One region of the Paenibacillus sp. LK1 genome, then DNA from elsewhere that is predicted to be linked to it. Evidence: riboswitches for the same ligand, from Rfam matches in the RefSeq annotation. Region 1 holds a riboswitch; each other region holds the start of a gene.
What was found. A riboswitch is a leader RNA that binds a small molecule or an ion and turns the genes downstream of it on or off. The one in region 1 is predicted to bind cyclic di-AMP.

Region 2: another riboswitch for cyclic di-AMP. It lies ahead of CS562_RS31260 (C40 family peptidase); the one in region 1 lies ahead of CS562_RS30035 (resuscitation-promoting factor).
Region 3: another riboswitch for cyclic di-AMP. It lies ahead of CS562_RS13340 (3D domain-containing protein); the one in region 1 lies ahead of CS562_RS30035 (resuscitation-promoting factor).
Region 4: another riboswitch for cyclic di-AMP. It lies ahead of CS562_RS03040 (C40 family peptidase); the one in region 1 lies ahead of CS562_RS30035 (resuscitation-promoting factor).

The regions. Positions count from the first base shown of each region.
Region 1 covers NZ_PEII01000020.1:14,396-17,510, reverse strand. The annotation lists gene rnmV (ribonuclease M5) at 1-126, opposite strand, end outside; gene CS562_RS30035 (resuscitation-promoting factor) at 282-1,466, opposite strand; cyclic di-AMP (ydaO/yuaA leader) riboswitch at 1,740-1,993, opposite strand; gene CS562_RS30030 (TatD family hydrolase) at 2,235-3,005, opposite strand.
Region 2 covers NZ_PEII01000024.1:18,337-21,451, reverse strand. The annotation lists gene CS562_RS31270 (M1 family metallopeptidase) at 1-272, shown strand, start outside; gene CS562_RS31265 (hypothetical protein) at 283-1,125, shown strand; cyclic di-AMP (ydaO/yuaA leader) riboswitch at 1,378-1,515, shown strand; gene CS562_RS31260 (C40 family peptidase) at 1,519-1,989, shown strand; gene CS562_RS31255 (GNAT family N-acetyltransferase) at 2,386-2,880, shown strand; gene CS562_RS31250 (c-type cytochrome) at 3,031-3,115, shown strand, end outside.
Region 3 covers NZ_PEII01000005.1:244,925-248,039, forward strand. The annotation lists gene CS562_RS13335 (polysaccharide deacetylase family protein) at 1-392, shown strand, start outside; gene CS562_RS13340 (3D domain-containing protein) at 523-1,191, opposite strand; cyclic di-AMP (ydaO/yuaA leader) riboswitch at 1,194-1,391, opposite strand; gene CS562_RS13345 (amino acid ABC transporter ATP-binding protein) at 1,676-2,398, opposite strand; gene CS562_RS13350 (ABC transporter substrate-binding protein/permease) at 2,385-3,115, opposite strand, start outside.
Region 4 covers NZ_PEII01000001.1:679,338-682,452, reverse strand. The annotation lists gene CS562_RS03060 (xanthine phosphoribosyltransferase) at 1-169, shown strand, start outside; gene CS562_RS03055 (hypothetical protein) at 268-597, shown strand; gene CS562_RS03050 (hypothetical protein) at 720-938, shown strand; gene CS562_RS03045 (carboxymuconolactone decarboxylase family protein) at 1,056-1,385, shown strand; gene CS562_RS03040 (C40 family peptidase) at 1,501-1,965, opposite strand; cyclic di-AMP (ydaO/yuaA leader) riboswitch at 1,971-2,102, opposite strand; tRNA gene CS562_RS03035 (tRNA-Leu) at 2,526-2,609, shown strand; gene CS562_RS03030 (X2-like carbohydrate binding domain-containing protein) at 2,940-3,115, shown strand, end outside.

The DNA of each region.
Region 1 (3,115 bases):
TGCAATACGCTTTAGAATGCGCTGGTTGATGGCAGATCCACCAGTCTCGATCGTATCTGCCTGAACCGCACGTCGAATGGCTACGGTGTCATCACGACCTTCTACCACGATCACTTCTTTTATCATGTTCCATTTCTTCCTTTCTAACGCAAAAAGAAGAGGAATATCCTCTTCTCTGCCAAACGGCGGGGGAGACTGAATTCAGACCCCTCCGCCGTATATTCCGCATGAATCATTCATGCTTATATTTTATAGCATTCCCATTTCAAAGTAAAACGATTTTAGTTCGCTTCCGGCTTCACCGGACCAATCACATATACCGTCTTGCCTTTCTTCCGTCCGAAGTTCAGGGCATGCTTCACACTATCATAATACACATCAATTTTGTTGCCTTTAATGGCACCACCTGTGTCTTCCGCACGACGGAAGCCAAGGCCCTCGATATACACCCACCAGCCAATTGGAATGACTTTGGGATCAACTGCAATGGTACGTCCCTCGGTTACCCGAGTACCTGATGCTGTTTTTGTGCCGATACCGGGCTCTTCAGAAGAGTATGCCGTCATGGATACGTTTTTTAACACTTTAGAATATTTAAAAGAATTTCCTGAGACGGTAATTACTTTGCTGCCCGAGGCAGCGGTTTTCTTCGAGTTCGTGGTTGTTGCTTTTTTTGTCGTGGAAGTCTGCGCTGATACCGTCTGAATCACTGGCTCTTTCACAACAGGTTTGGCTTTGGTACCAACGGCGATCACTTTATCAACGCGATTCGTTGCGACCGATTTACCCACCATTTTTTTGGAGACCAATTCTCCATCCTGGAACACCTTTTCAATATGCTGTACAAGCGTGCCTTCTTTACCGCTCACAATGACACGATTGTCGCCTTTGTACAAGCTAGGGTCAGCCGTTTTGATCACTTTATAAGCAATCGGCTGTTCCACTTCCACCGTACGCTTTGTTACCCGCACTACACGAATTTTCATATCCGCTTCGATAGTGGTTCCAAGCGCCGGATACACTTTGTCTTCACTTGCAATCTGAATACCTGATTTTTTAATCGCATCTTTTACCGATGAATCGGTTGTATACAGAGTCTTGGTGTCTCCGTCTGCCGTAATCTTAACTGGAACGGCCCGCTCAATAACGATGCGGTCTCCATCTGTAATCGCCCCATTCAAGGGCATGGATACCTGATCGTGAGGGCTGACTGTGATTGACTGCTCCTCCAGCATTTCCTGAAGCATTCCTGTACGAGTCTCTACCGCTTGAGCCTTGCCATCAATAACCAGTGAAATTTGTTTCCCGGCCTGACCGTAAACGACTAACAAGATCATGATTGTAAGCGCAATTGAGAAAATCGCGATCAATGCCATTTGACGCATGTTCTCATGCTTCCACCGCAACGCGAAAGACTTACTGGATGATCGTGACTCATGGGTCTCTTCTGGTTGGAATGTGCCCACTTCTCCGTCCTCCTTCATAGCCTCGCCGTCTAAAGTAATGCATGATGTCTTTGACGCGACTATACCAAATTTTCTACAGAACACAGATCGGACCAACATAATCCGGTTCTGCACCATGAATCAATCTTCGCAACATGATGTCATCCTCCTGAATACTTACCGTATGATGACAGTATTTCTTTTATTCAAAAACAAAAAAGCCAAAGAAAGAGTTTAAGAGGAACTCTTTCGTGGCTTCCGAATGATTCTGAATATCGGAAATTCATGCACGAGGTTGCCTCTCTTTTTCCGCTTGCGAGGTTAGCTGTCGGGTTCGGGCGAAAGAGAGCCGCCCTATCTCCGGTCATCCGCTCATGGCGGACGCCCTTGAATTCACCCCGAGACCCAAAGAAGAAATCAAATACGGCTTCGCAGATTCATACGCTGCTTTTGGGTCAGCGCATGTTGCGCATCGGCTGCAAACACCGATGTTTAAGCCCTATTGGTTCCCCCGCTCTCCGTTAACGGAGACTCAGCGAGACTGATTCATGAAAGTAATGTTGTTTCATCGGAAAGTGTCCCTTTGTTCATCCCCCGAACATCTGTCCAATTTTCCGCACAACAATTCACTGAAAAGATGATATCCTGTTTCTATGCATGTTGTAAAGCGTTGTTCAAGTACGTTTTTCTAAATATTTGGTTAAAATATTGTAATATTCTTGATTTATTTGGATCAAAAAGCAAATTAACTCCGCCTAACTCACTTTTTCACCTGTTTTGCTCGATATTTTAACGAATCCCAAATCGTTCCATGGCATTTTTGGTCGTTATTGCTGCAATTTCCTCTACCGAAATGCCTTTAATTTCCGCAGCTGCTTCTGCAACCAGACGTACATGCGCTGTCTCATTTCGTTTTCCACGATAAGGGTGCGGTGTCAAATAAGGGGCGTCCGTTTCGATGAAAAATCGGTCCATAGGAACCTTCTCAAGAACCTCTTTGGGCTGCTTCGCATTTTTGAACGTGATTGGCCCTCCGAAGGAAAGATGAAAGCCCAAATCCAGGCACATCTTCGCTGTTTCCCAGCTGCCAGAGAAGGAATGCATAACACCGCCTACTTCCCCGGCCTTCTCTTCACGCAGAATCTTTACAATATCCTCATGCGCATCCCGGTTGTGAATGACAATTGGCATATTTAACTCACGGGCAAGACCAATCTGTTGTCGTAATACGCGATGTTGAACCTCTTTCGGTGAAGTGTCCCAGTAATAGTCTAGACCAATTTCACCAATGGCTACCACTTTTTCATGCTTGCATAAAGATGCAATCCATTCCAGATCACCCTCCTGCATCGTGATTGCATCCACTGGGTGCCAACCTACCGCAGCATAGATAAAATCATAGGTTTCAGCCAGCTTCATCGTGGACGGAATGGTCTCCCGATTAAAGCCCACGTTAATCATGCGACCAACTCCTGCATCCACGGCACGCTGAATCATTTCCTCGCGGTCCTCGTCGAATTGTGGTGCATCCAGGTGTGTGTGTGTGTCGAACAACATCATGCTGTATTTCTCCCTTCATGTCGAATAAACGACTATCTCTTTTTAATGTATCCTGTACATCTTAACCAGAACATAAATATTACTAAATTGGATCATGTTTTTTTATATTT
Region 2 (3,115 bases), on a different contig from region 1:
GTGAATATAAGAAGGTGCCTGTTCGAATTATGTTCGAAGATGGGAAAACCATGACGAAAGAATGGGATGGCAGCGAGGAGCGCATTACCTACAAACTGACCTATACTTCCCCTGTTTCCTGGGCCATGACTGATCCGCTGTACACGATTGTGCTGGAGAACCATCATATGAACAATTTTCTGAAAGCCGGACTGGATGAGCCAACCAAATCCCGCTGGAGCATGAGTGCAACCAAACTTATAGAAGCCATATTCGGAAGTCTGTCATGGTGAGGTGGATACAGTGAAAGCGAAAATACGTGAAGGCTGGTTTCTCGTCCGTCAGCATATGTTCATTGCAGCACTCTTATTTCTCTATCAATTAGTATGGGGATACTTTCTTTATCGAATGGTTCAATCAGCTGTGGTTCCGCTACTCCTGCGTTATCCCGACCCTGATGCAGGGGAACTCAGTACAATTTTATTCAAAATGGAGAGCCAACTCGGCCTGACAATGAATCCAGAGGTCCATCGCTATTTATGGATTTTAGGGGCTATGCTGCTGCTACGGATGCTAATTAGCCCTCTCATTCAGGCAGGGCTGCTCTACTCGCTCCAACATTATAATCATTCGGAAGAGCGCATTCCATTCATTCGTGGCATCAAAAATTTGTGGAAACCAATGCTTCTGCTCCACACTATTCGCACCCTATTGCTGCTGCTACCGGCTTATTGGATCGCACCAAAACTTTATTCCATCCTTATGGAAGGTTTTCATTCCCTCCATCTGCTCCTGCCTGGTATTCCCTATGTTGCTGGTTGGATTGTATACGGGTGGGTTATCCATCATGTCCTGCTGTACATGCAGTTTGGTATCTCGGCTCCTGATGGGGAAGGCGGAGCACGTGGTACGTTTCAAGCTCTATGGATTGCACTACGCCAGGTCATCACTCTAATTGGCATTGCCGTACTGCTGGGTGGCCTTCATCTCCTGGTCTTTGGCGCCTTCACTTCAGCTTCATGGTTACTAACGGGCTTAACTGGTCTTATACTACAACAGACGTATCCACTTGCCCGGTGCTTGCTGAGCTTATGGAAGATATGCGCCCATTTCCGGTTATGGCAGTCCAACTCGGTCAAGGATTAACGTGCACAGTTAAAAATGGTTACCATCTATATGTAAAGTTGTTTTCATCAAACACCTTTAAACAAGCAAACCTCGACCTTTCCCCGTCAAAGGTCGAGGTTTTTTTTGCTAATTTTGCTGTTAAACGTTGCCAAAGTGATATACCTCTGTTACAATAATCGCAGTGAGTTTTTAGTAACAACTTTGTAATCTTTACCTTCATATTTGTAACTACTTAAAATTTAATCGTCATTTCTTGATTTCGCAGGTGCATAACTAGCATAGCCAAATTCCTAGCACCTGGGAAGCGGGGGAACCAGTTATGGGTGAATTGATCTTGCAACAGAGGGATCATAGGGGACCTTCAACCGAATCCTTAAGCTAACCTCGCAGGCATTGGAAGGGGTATATCTCTTGTTTAAGAAGAAATTAACCGCAGCTGTACTCAGCATCACATTCGCATTATCGCTTGGAGCAGGCAGCGCATTCGCAGATTCAAAAATGGACCAAGTCATTGATTCAGCAATGGGAACTACATACAAAAGCGGAGGAACAACGCTTAACGGCTTTGACTGCTCTGGGTTCACAAGTTATGTATTCGACAAGCTGGGTATTGATCTGGCTCGCCAATCGAGCTCGCAATTCGACATGGGTGATTCAGTATCCCGTATGGAAATGAGACCAGGTGATCTGGTATTCTTCAATACAACGGGCAAAGGGGTCTCACACGTAGGGATCTTTGTAGGGGATGGAAAGTTTGCACACTCATCTTCTTCCAAAGGAGTTACAATCAGTGCATTAAGCGAAAGCTACTGGGCTAACCGCTATGTTGGCGCTAAACGCATTATGAGCACGGACGCATATGAGACATTGGCCATCGACTAGGGACAAGCTGAGCAACGTCATGCTGTAACAATAAAAATACTGTAACGAAGCATAATAGAACCGTCTGGTACATTCTCCGCAGGAATGTATCCGGCGGTTTTTTTGTGCTTCGTTTCCTTTAACGTATTCGGGACAGCTATCAAACCTAATTTTAACTTTTTTTAAAAAGCTAATTTTCGTTGCTTTGTCCGTGCTCTTATAATGTTTTTACCCATCCCACTATAATATAAACGAAATTACCGGAACTTTTGTTTCACTTTTTTTTCAAAAACGAGGACTTGCCAAATGAACGCCTCTTTTGTAGAGTGGAAACAAGCTTAGATATGGAATGACATATGTATATGGACAAATCAGAATCATTATAGCTTGTTCACAATGAGAGGAGCGTGCAGTTGTATGGATGAAGCCTCTGTGACGTTTCACGTTGTGCCCATGCAAGAAGAACATGCGGAGCTCATCTGCAATTGGCAGTATGACCCGCCTTATAATATTTATAGCTGGCTACCCTGGGAGCAGATGAAAGCACTCGAAGTAGAATTCGGCGATCCCCAGCTACGGAAGGAACAATATGTGGTGGTGCTGGGAGAGAATCAACAAATTTGCGGCTTCGCTCAATACTTCCCACTTGAAGGTGTCACCCGCATTGGGCTTGGCATGCATCCGGAACGATGTGGTCATGGTCAAGGAACGGCTTTTGTCTCCGCCATTGTGCAGGAAGCCATTCGCCGGAACCCTGCAAACGAAATCGATCTGGAAGTTCTGACCTGGAATGACCGGGCCATTCGCGTCTATCTCAAAGCCGGATTTGTTACGCAGGATACATACGAACGACAGACACCAAGCGGTTTGAAGCCCTTCTACTGTATGGTCTATGAAGGTCCACGCGGATAAAAAGAGCTTAAAATCACCCTAGAAAGTCCCCGGTTATGTGATTAGTTCAAAAAATTACCACAAAATGCTATGATGTCACTACAGGTTCCGTTATAATGATATGGATAGTTTCAAGTTAGATGATCTTTCATTCTGGAGGGGACATAAGGGATGCACAAATGGATCATGAGCGGGGTATTTTTTGCAGCGTGCGCTTTAGCTATTGTACTAATGTTTACGCTTCCAGGGAAAGAGG
Region 3 (3,115 bases), on a different contig from region 1:
GCAAGCTAACCATGAATGCATTTCGCAAACAAATCTTACATACCGGGGATATTATTCGAAATCTAGCGGGTTACACTCCCAAAATGATTCGTCCACCCTATGGTGACATTAACGAGCAACAGCTCCAATGGGCAGCCAAGCAACATTACAGCATCGTGAACTGGAACGTTGATTCTCTGGACTGGAAGGGCCTCTCCAAAGAGGAAGTCAAACAAAACATCCTGTCCGCCGTCAAACCAGGTTCCATTGTTCTGCAGCATGCAGGAGGCGGTGTAGGATCGAAGCTGAGTGGTACCATCGAGGCGTTGCCTGAAGTCATTGAAGAATTGCGAAACCGCGGGTACGAGCTGGTGACTTTGGACGAAATGCTGGAACTGCCAAAAGGTAAATAGATTTAATTACGGCAATGGATATTCAAAAGGGTGTTCTTCAATCACATTAATGTGATTGAAGAACACCCTTTATTGTTTAATTTAGATTAAGTTGGAGTCACCATATGATGATGTGCAGCTCGCTTTGATTTTATTTCAAAATGTAAAGTTCAACATCCTGAATACCAAATGTGCTCACGGACTGCTTGCTGCCAGGAATAAAGATATCGATCTTGTGTCCTTTAATGGCACTGCCCACATCACGAGCCGTAGCGACAAATGCCTGTTTTGGCAGTCCTGGATGTGTATGACCTGTCACCAGTACCTTTGTACCCAATGGAATGATACTTGGGTCTACTGCAATGGTACCCAATTCAAGCGGATTACCGAAGTAATCCACAGCACCCCATCCTCCATTTTCGGAAGCATCAGCGGAGTATGCTGTTGCTTTGACGTCGACAGCTTTGCTGTAATCAAACGTTTTTCCCCAGGCTTGTACAACTTTACTATCTGCATTAACGTCAAGGCTTGCGGCAGTTACCGTTTTGGCCTCCGTTTTTGCTGCTGCAGCAGAAGCTGTGTTTGTTGTTTTACCAGGGATCGTAATTTTCAAACCACCATAAATGTTGTAAGCTGAAATGTCATTATTAGCTTTAATAAGAGCGTTAAGTCCAACTCCATATTGTTTGGATAAGGTGTAGAAGGTATCCCCCTCTTTGGCCACATGAACTGAATCAGCATGAGCCGGAACGGCCTGAATGAGCATTGCTGCTGTCAGCAAAGCTGTTGCTGTTTTGGCTATACGTTTCTTGTTAATCATGGTCTTCCTCCCTCATTATGCCTGCGAAGTTAGTTGTCGGATTCGGATGGAGGAAACCACCCTATAGGTTCAATTACATTTAAGAATATATGTAGCCCTAATTCACCCCAAGCCGTGTGCAAATAATTCTTCCCCTAGCACACTTTGCATCGTTACATCCCCCACACTCCCAACTCCGGAAGTTTCGGCAGGAACAAATATATCACAATTTTGTAACCAGGGGTCGTAGTAAATGTTACCATCTGGCTAATTCACTTCAATATTTAGGCTGAATTCAAGACGTTTTTTCAAATAAATGTCTATTTGGGCTTTAATCATTGATGACAGAAACGTTACTTTTTATGTAATTCCGTGCGTATCCTTACATAACAAAACAATCCCTGCCGACGGTTCGTCGACAGGGATTGTTGAGGGGATGAAATTCTCATCCAAAGTATAGATTTTGCATTTTCATCTTGATCTTCATCCTTATTATTGGATGGTATTAGAGCACTTTAGCGAGGAAATCACGTGTACGTGCATGCTTGGGCTCGCCAAACACTTCAGCAGGCGTTCCTTCTTCTACAATAACCCCACCATCCATGAACAGGATACGGTCTCCTACTTCGCGTGCGAAGCCCATCTCATGGGTTACAATAACCATAGTCATGCCGCCCTCTGCAAGCCGCTTCATGACATCCAGTACTTCACCGACCATTTCAGGGTCCAGTGCTGAAGTAGGCTCGTCAAACAGCATGACATGCGGCTGCATCGCAAGCGCTCTTGCAATAGCGATCCGTTGTTTCTGTCCACCGGACAGCTGATTTGGATAAGCGTCCTTTTTGTCAGACAGGCCAACCGTCTTGAGCAAATCTGCGCAGATTTGTTCCGCTTCTTGTGCAGATTGTTTTTTCACTTTAATGGGAGCAATCGTAATATTCTGTTGCACCGTTTTGTGCGGAAACAGATTGAAATGCTGGAATACCATCCCCATTTTTTCACGAGTTGCATTAATGTTATGTTTGGGGTCAGTGATCGACACACCTTCAAAATTAATTTCGCCTGAAGTCGGCTGCTCCAGCAGGTTCAAACAGCGCAAAAATGTACTTTTCCCCGATCCGGACGGACCGATGACCACGACAACCTCGCCTTTGCCAATTGTTACATTAATGCCCTTGAGCACATCGTTATTTCCATATGATTTGTGTAATTGTCTAACGTCTATCACTTGCACTCAACTTCCTTTCCAGTCGACCCAGCAGCTTGGACAAAATGAACGTCAGCACAAAGTAAATGGCCGCTGCAATCAGGAATGGATTCATTCCTTGGTACGTAATGTTTTTGACTACACTTGCCTGGTACATAATGTCCACCATACCAATAACCGAGATGATGGAGGATTCCTTGATAATGGTCACGAACTCATTACCGATCGCCGGCAACACCGCTTTGAACGCTTGTGGAAGCACAATGAAGCGCATGGCCGCACCTCTGCCCATCCCCAGGGAACGAGCTGCTTCCAGTTGACCGCGATCCACACCCTGTATACCTGCCCGGAAAATCTCGGCAAGATAGGCACCACTATTAATGGATAGTGTGATAATCCCCGCCTGAAGAGCCGAGAAATTAATCCCAAAGGTCAATGATACACCGTAATAGATAATCATCAATTGTACCAGCATTGGCGTCCCACGAATGACCTCAACATAAGCTGTTCCGATCCAGCGCAAAATGGCGAAGTCATGTAGACGGAACAGACAGATGATTAAAGCGATAATTACCCCGAATATTACACCGAGTGCAGACAGTAAGAGGGTGTAACCTACACCTGTTGCATAAAAGCTTTTGTACTGCCAGAATACTTGGAAAATGTTTTGTTTACTCTTCTCTGCCATCAACTTGCTTGCTTCAGTAACCATCTGATCGATTTTATTTTCGCTTTTCA
Region 4 (3,115 bases), on a different contig from region 1:
AATTATCGAACGTTCGGGTGCGGAACTGGTCGGATTCGGTGTCGTGGTCGAAAAATGTTTTCAGGCCGGAGCGCGCACTATTCGTGAGCAGGGCATCCCGGTTGAAGCGTTGGTGCGCATTCGTTCATTGAACGATGGCACTGTACAATTCGACGATAACGAATTGTGACTTTTTAAAGGAAAAAGTGCCTATTTTTATAACAATGCCTTTGCATGACCGCTGATTTCATTTATAATGGGGTTATGTTAGGGAGAGGAGGCAACACCATGGGTAACCAACCGGCAACAGAACAATTTTTTATTGATAAGCTGGCGGAATCGAAAGTACATTTTGAGCGTGCCCTGGATTGTAAACATACGGAATTCGATGACCTTTATCCCTATATGATTGAACATCCTCAATTTTTCTGGTACAAACGCTACGTTGCTTGGTCAGAATTGCTGACGATTGTAGGCTTGTGCGAAGAGTTGTCCTTCTCTTGGAAAGAACAATTTACACCGCATCAAGTGGAGTACCTTGAAGAACGTGTGATGTCCGCCAAAGTGCTTGATTTTTGGTTTGAGAAGAACGACAGCAAAGAGCACGCGCAGCGGTAACTTTCAGTCGGGACATATTTCGAATGACATGACAGTCCAATACAGTCACGTGAGACCTAAATGACTTTTCATTTAGGTCTCTTTTTGTAAATAATTTTTTTGGGAAAGTAGGCGCCATAAATATGATCAGTGATGCAGAATTGGATGCACTGCGTTTATCGGGTGAAAAAGTAAGAGTAGTACGGGACGAGATTCAGTCCAATGATGTGACAGGCATTGTAGTGGCCTGGGACGGGGAGCAGGTGCTCATTCGCCGTCAGAATCGTCGTGTGGTTAAGCTTGATCGGAATTATCAGTATCAGTTGTTCAGCGAACCACGTAAGAGCCCGCTCGAAGAATAGGACATGCGTTTTTAGGTTCATTTACCATGGATGTTTTGGCATAATTGCACCTCTCGGGAGAGAAGATAGGTACAGTGAGAGCTTGTAACATATCAGCCGAGAGGATGTGCGGTAACCATGACACTGATGAATGATAAGGTTCATGCCTATAAAGATCAGATTGGTGAATTAAGCGACGTGCTGCCAGCTGTGGTGAAGTCTTATCATGAGTTCACTGGAGAGTGCTTTCAGGCAGGGGCGATTGATGCCAAGACCAAACAGCTGATTGCGCTGGGCATTGGACTGTTTGCAAACAATGAGGTATGTACGTTTTACCATGTGGAAGAAGCGCGTGCCAAAGGAGCGACCGATCAAGAGATTATGGAGACGGTTGCTGTGGCTGGAGCAGTTGGCGGAGGCCATGCGTTGTCTCAGGGTGCAATGAGAGTACAGAAGGCTTTACATTAAAAGCTTTGGTTAAGACGGATGATGACCTTGTGTACCTCTAGAAAATCAATATTAATGTAGACAAAGATAGACAAAGAAAAGGCTCCGGTTATAACCGAAGCCTTTTCGTGTTAACTTATATTTTGCCCAGCATTTTGTTATACATAAACTGTCCTGTTACCCGGCGTGCTGTTACGTAACGATCGTTGAAGTAAGGATTAGATAATTGAGTGATGCTGACACCCTTGCTGCTTGAAGCATGAGCGAACTGTCCGCCCCCGATATATACACCTGTATGTGAAATGCCACTGCCCATCGTATTAAAGAATACCAGGTCACCCGTACGCAGATTAGCTTTGGATACCGGCGTTCCGGCCTTAGCTTGTTGCTGGGAAGTGCGTGGTAATTCAATGCTATATTTGTTGAAAATATATCTCATAAATCCAGAGCAATCAAACCCGGCGAGTGTAGTACCACCCCATTTGTAAGGTATGCCTGTCATGTTGTTAACGACGGTGTTAATACTGCTTGCCTCTGTGCTTGCTGCACCAGATGTAAATAATACTGCTGCTCCAAAAATGGAGATGATAAGCTTTTTCAAAATTTTTGTTCTCCCTTCGATGCCTACGGAGTTAGCTAAGGGTTCGGTAGAAGGTTCCCTATATTTCCTATGTATAAGAATAATTCACCCAAAATGGTTCCCCCGTTTTCAAACATGAAACTCGGCAAATGAATAATTAAGTTTTTGTAACCTTTTGAAACTATATTGCATAAATGCGAAAATGTCAAACCGTTCTTGAACACTTCTTATCATCTCAATGTTAACGGAATTATCGCTATTTATGTAGAAATAACTCGAATGTTGAGTTTTGATAGATGACAAAAAAGTAACTACTGTTTCAAATGCAGGATTCCAGCTTCCTAAAACCTTAAAGAGGAGGTGGGTAGGCCTGGTACGGAACTGGCCTTCCAACATATAATTCATTCAGACAGTTTTTTATCATCAATTGTATTGGCCTTAGTTTTTTGTTTTGCATGAAATGATGGATGAGTACAGCTTTACATATTAAATAAGGAATATTTTTTTGTTGACACTAATTACCTGCACATGATATATTATTTCTTGTCGCCGCGATGTAATTTCTCGGAGATACAACATACGCGGTCGTGGCGGAATTGGCAGACGCGCACGGTTCAGGTCCGTGTGGGCTAACCCCCGTGGAGGTTCGAGTCCTCTCGACCGCATCATATGTAATACGAAAAAGGTTCCTAGAATGGCATTACTGCCACTCTAGGAACCTTTTTTCTTTGTTTACGGATTAGAGTGATTGCTCATCCTGGTTGTCTTCAACCCATTCCCTTAATTTGAGCAAAGATGAAGTTTTTATTTGTTTATTTATCCATTAATGGAAATATGTTTGTTCTGCGACGGTTTGCCCCTATATTTCAGGTGAATTGTACGTAAAATACCGAAATGTACCTATCCTGAGCATCCTTCATCTACTATTCTCTTCTCGTATGGAAGCGCTATCAACAGGGATTTGAATGACCAAATTCAGAGGGGGTAGGGATAATTTGAAACGAATCGGAAAAAGGATGGCAATGTGTTTCATGGTATTCATGATTGCGGTGGTGCAGTTCGGAATTATGGGAACGACAGGTAATGTGGCACAAGCAGCAGATAAGAGTCTGGCCCAGAAGCCGTATATGGGTTGGAGCAGTTACAGCATGCAGGTATATGACGGGGCGGG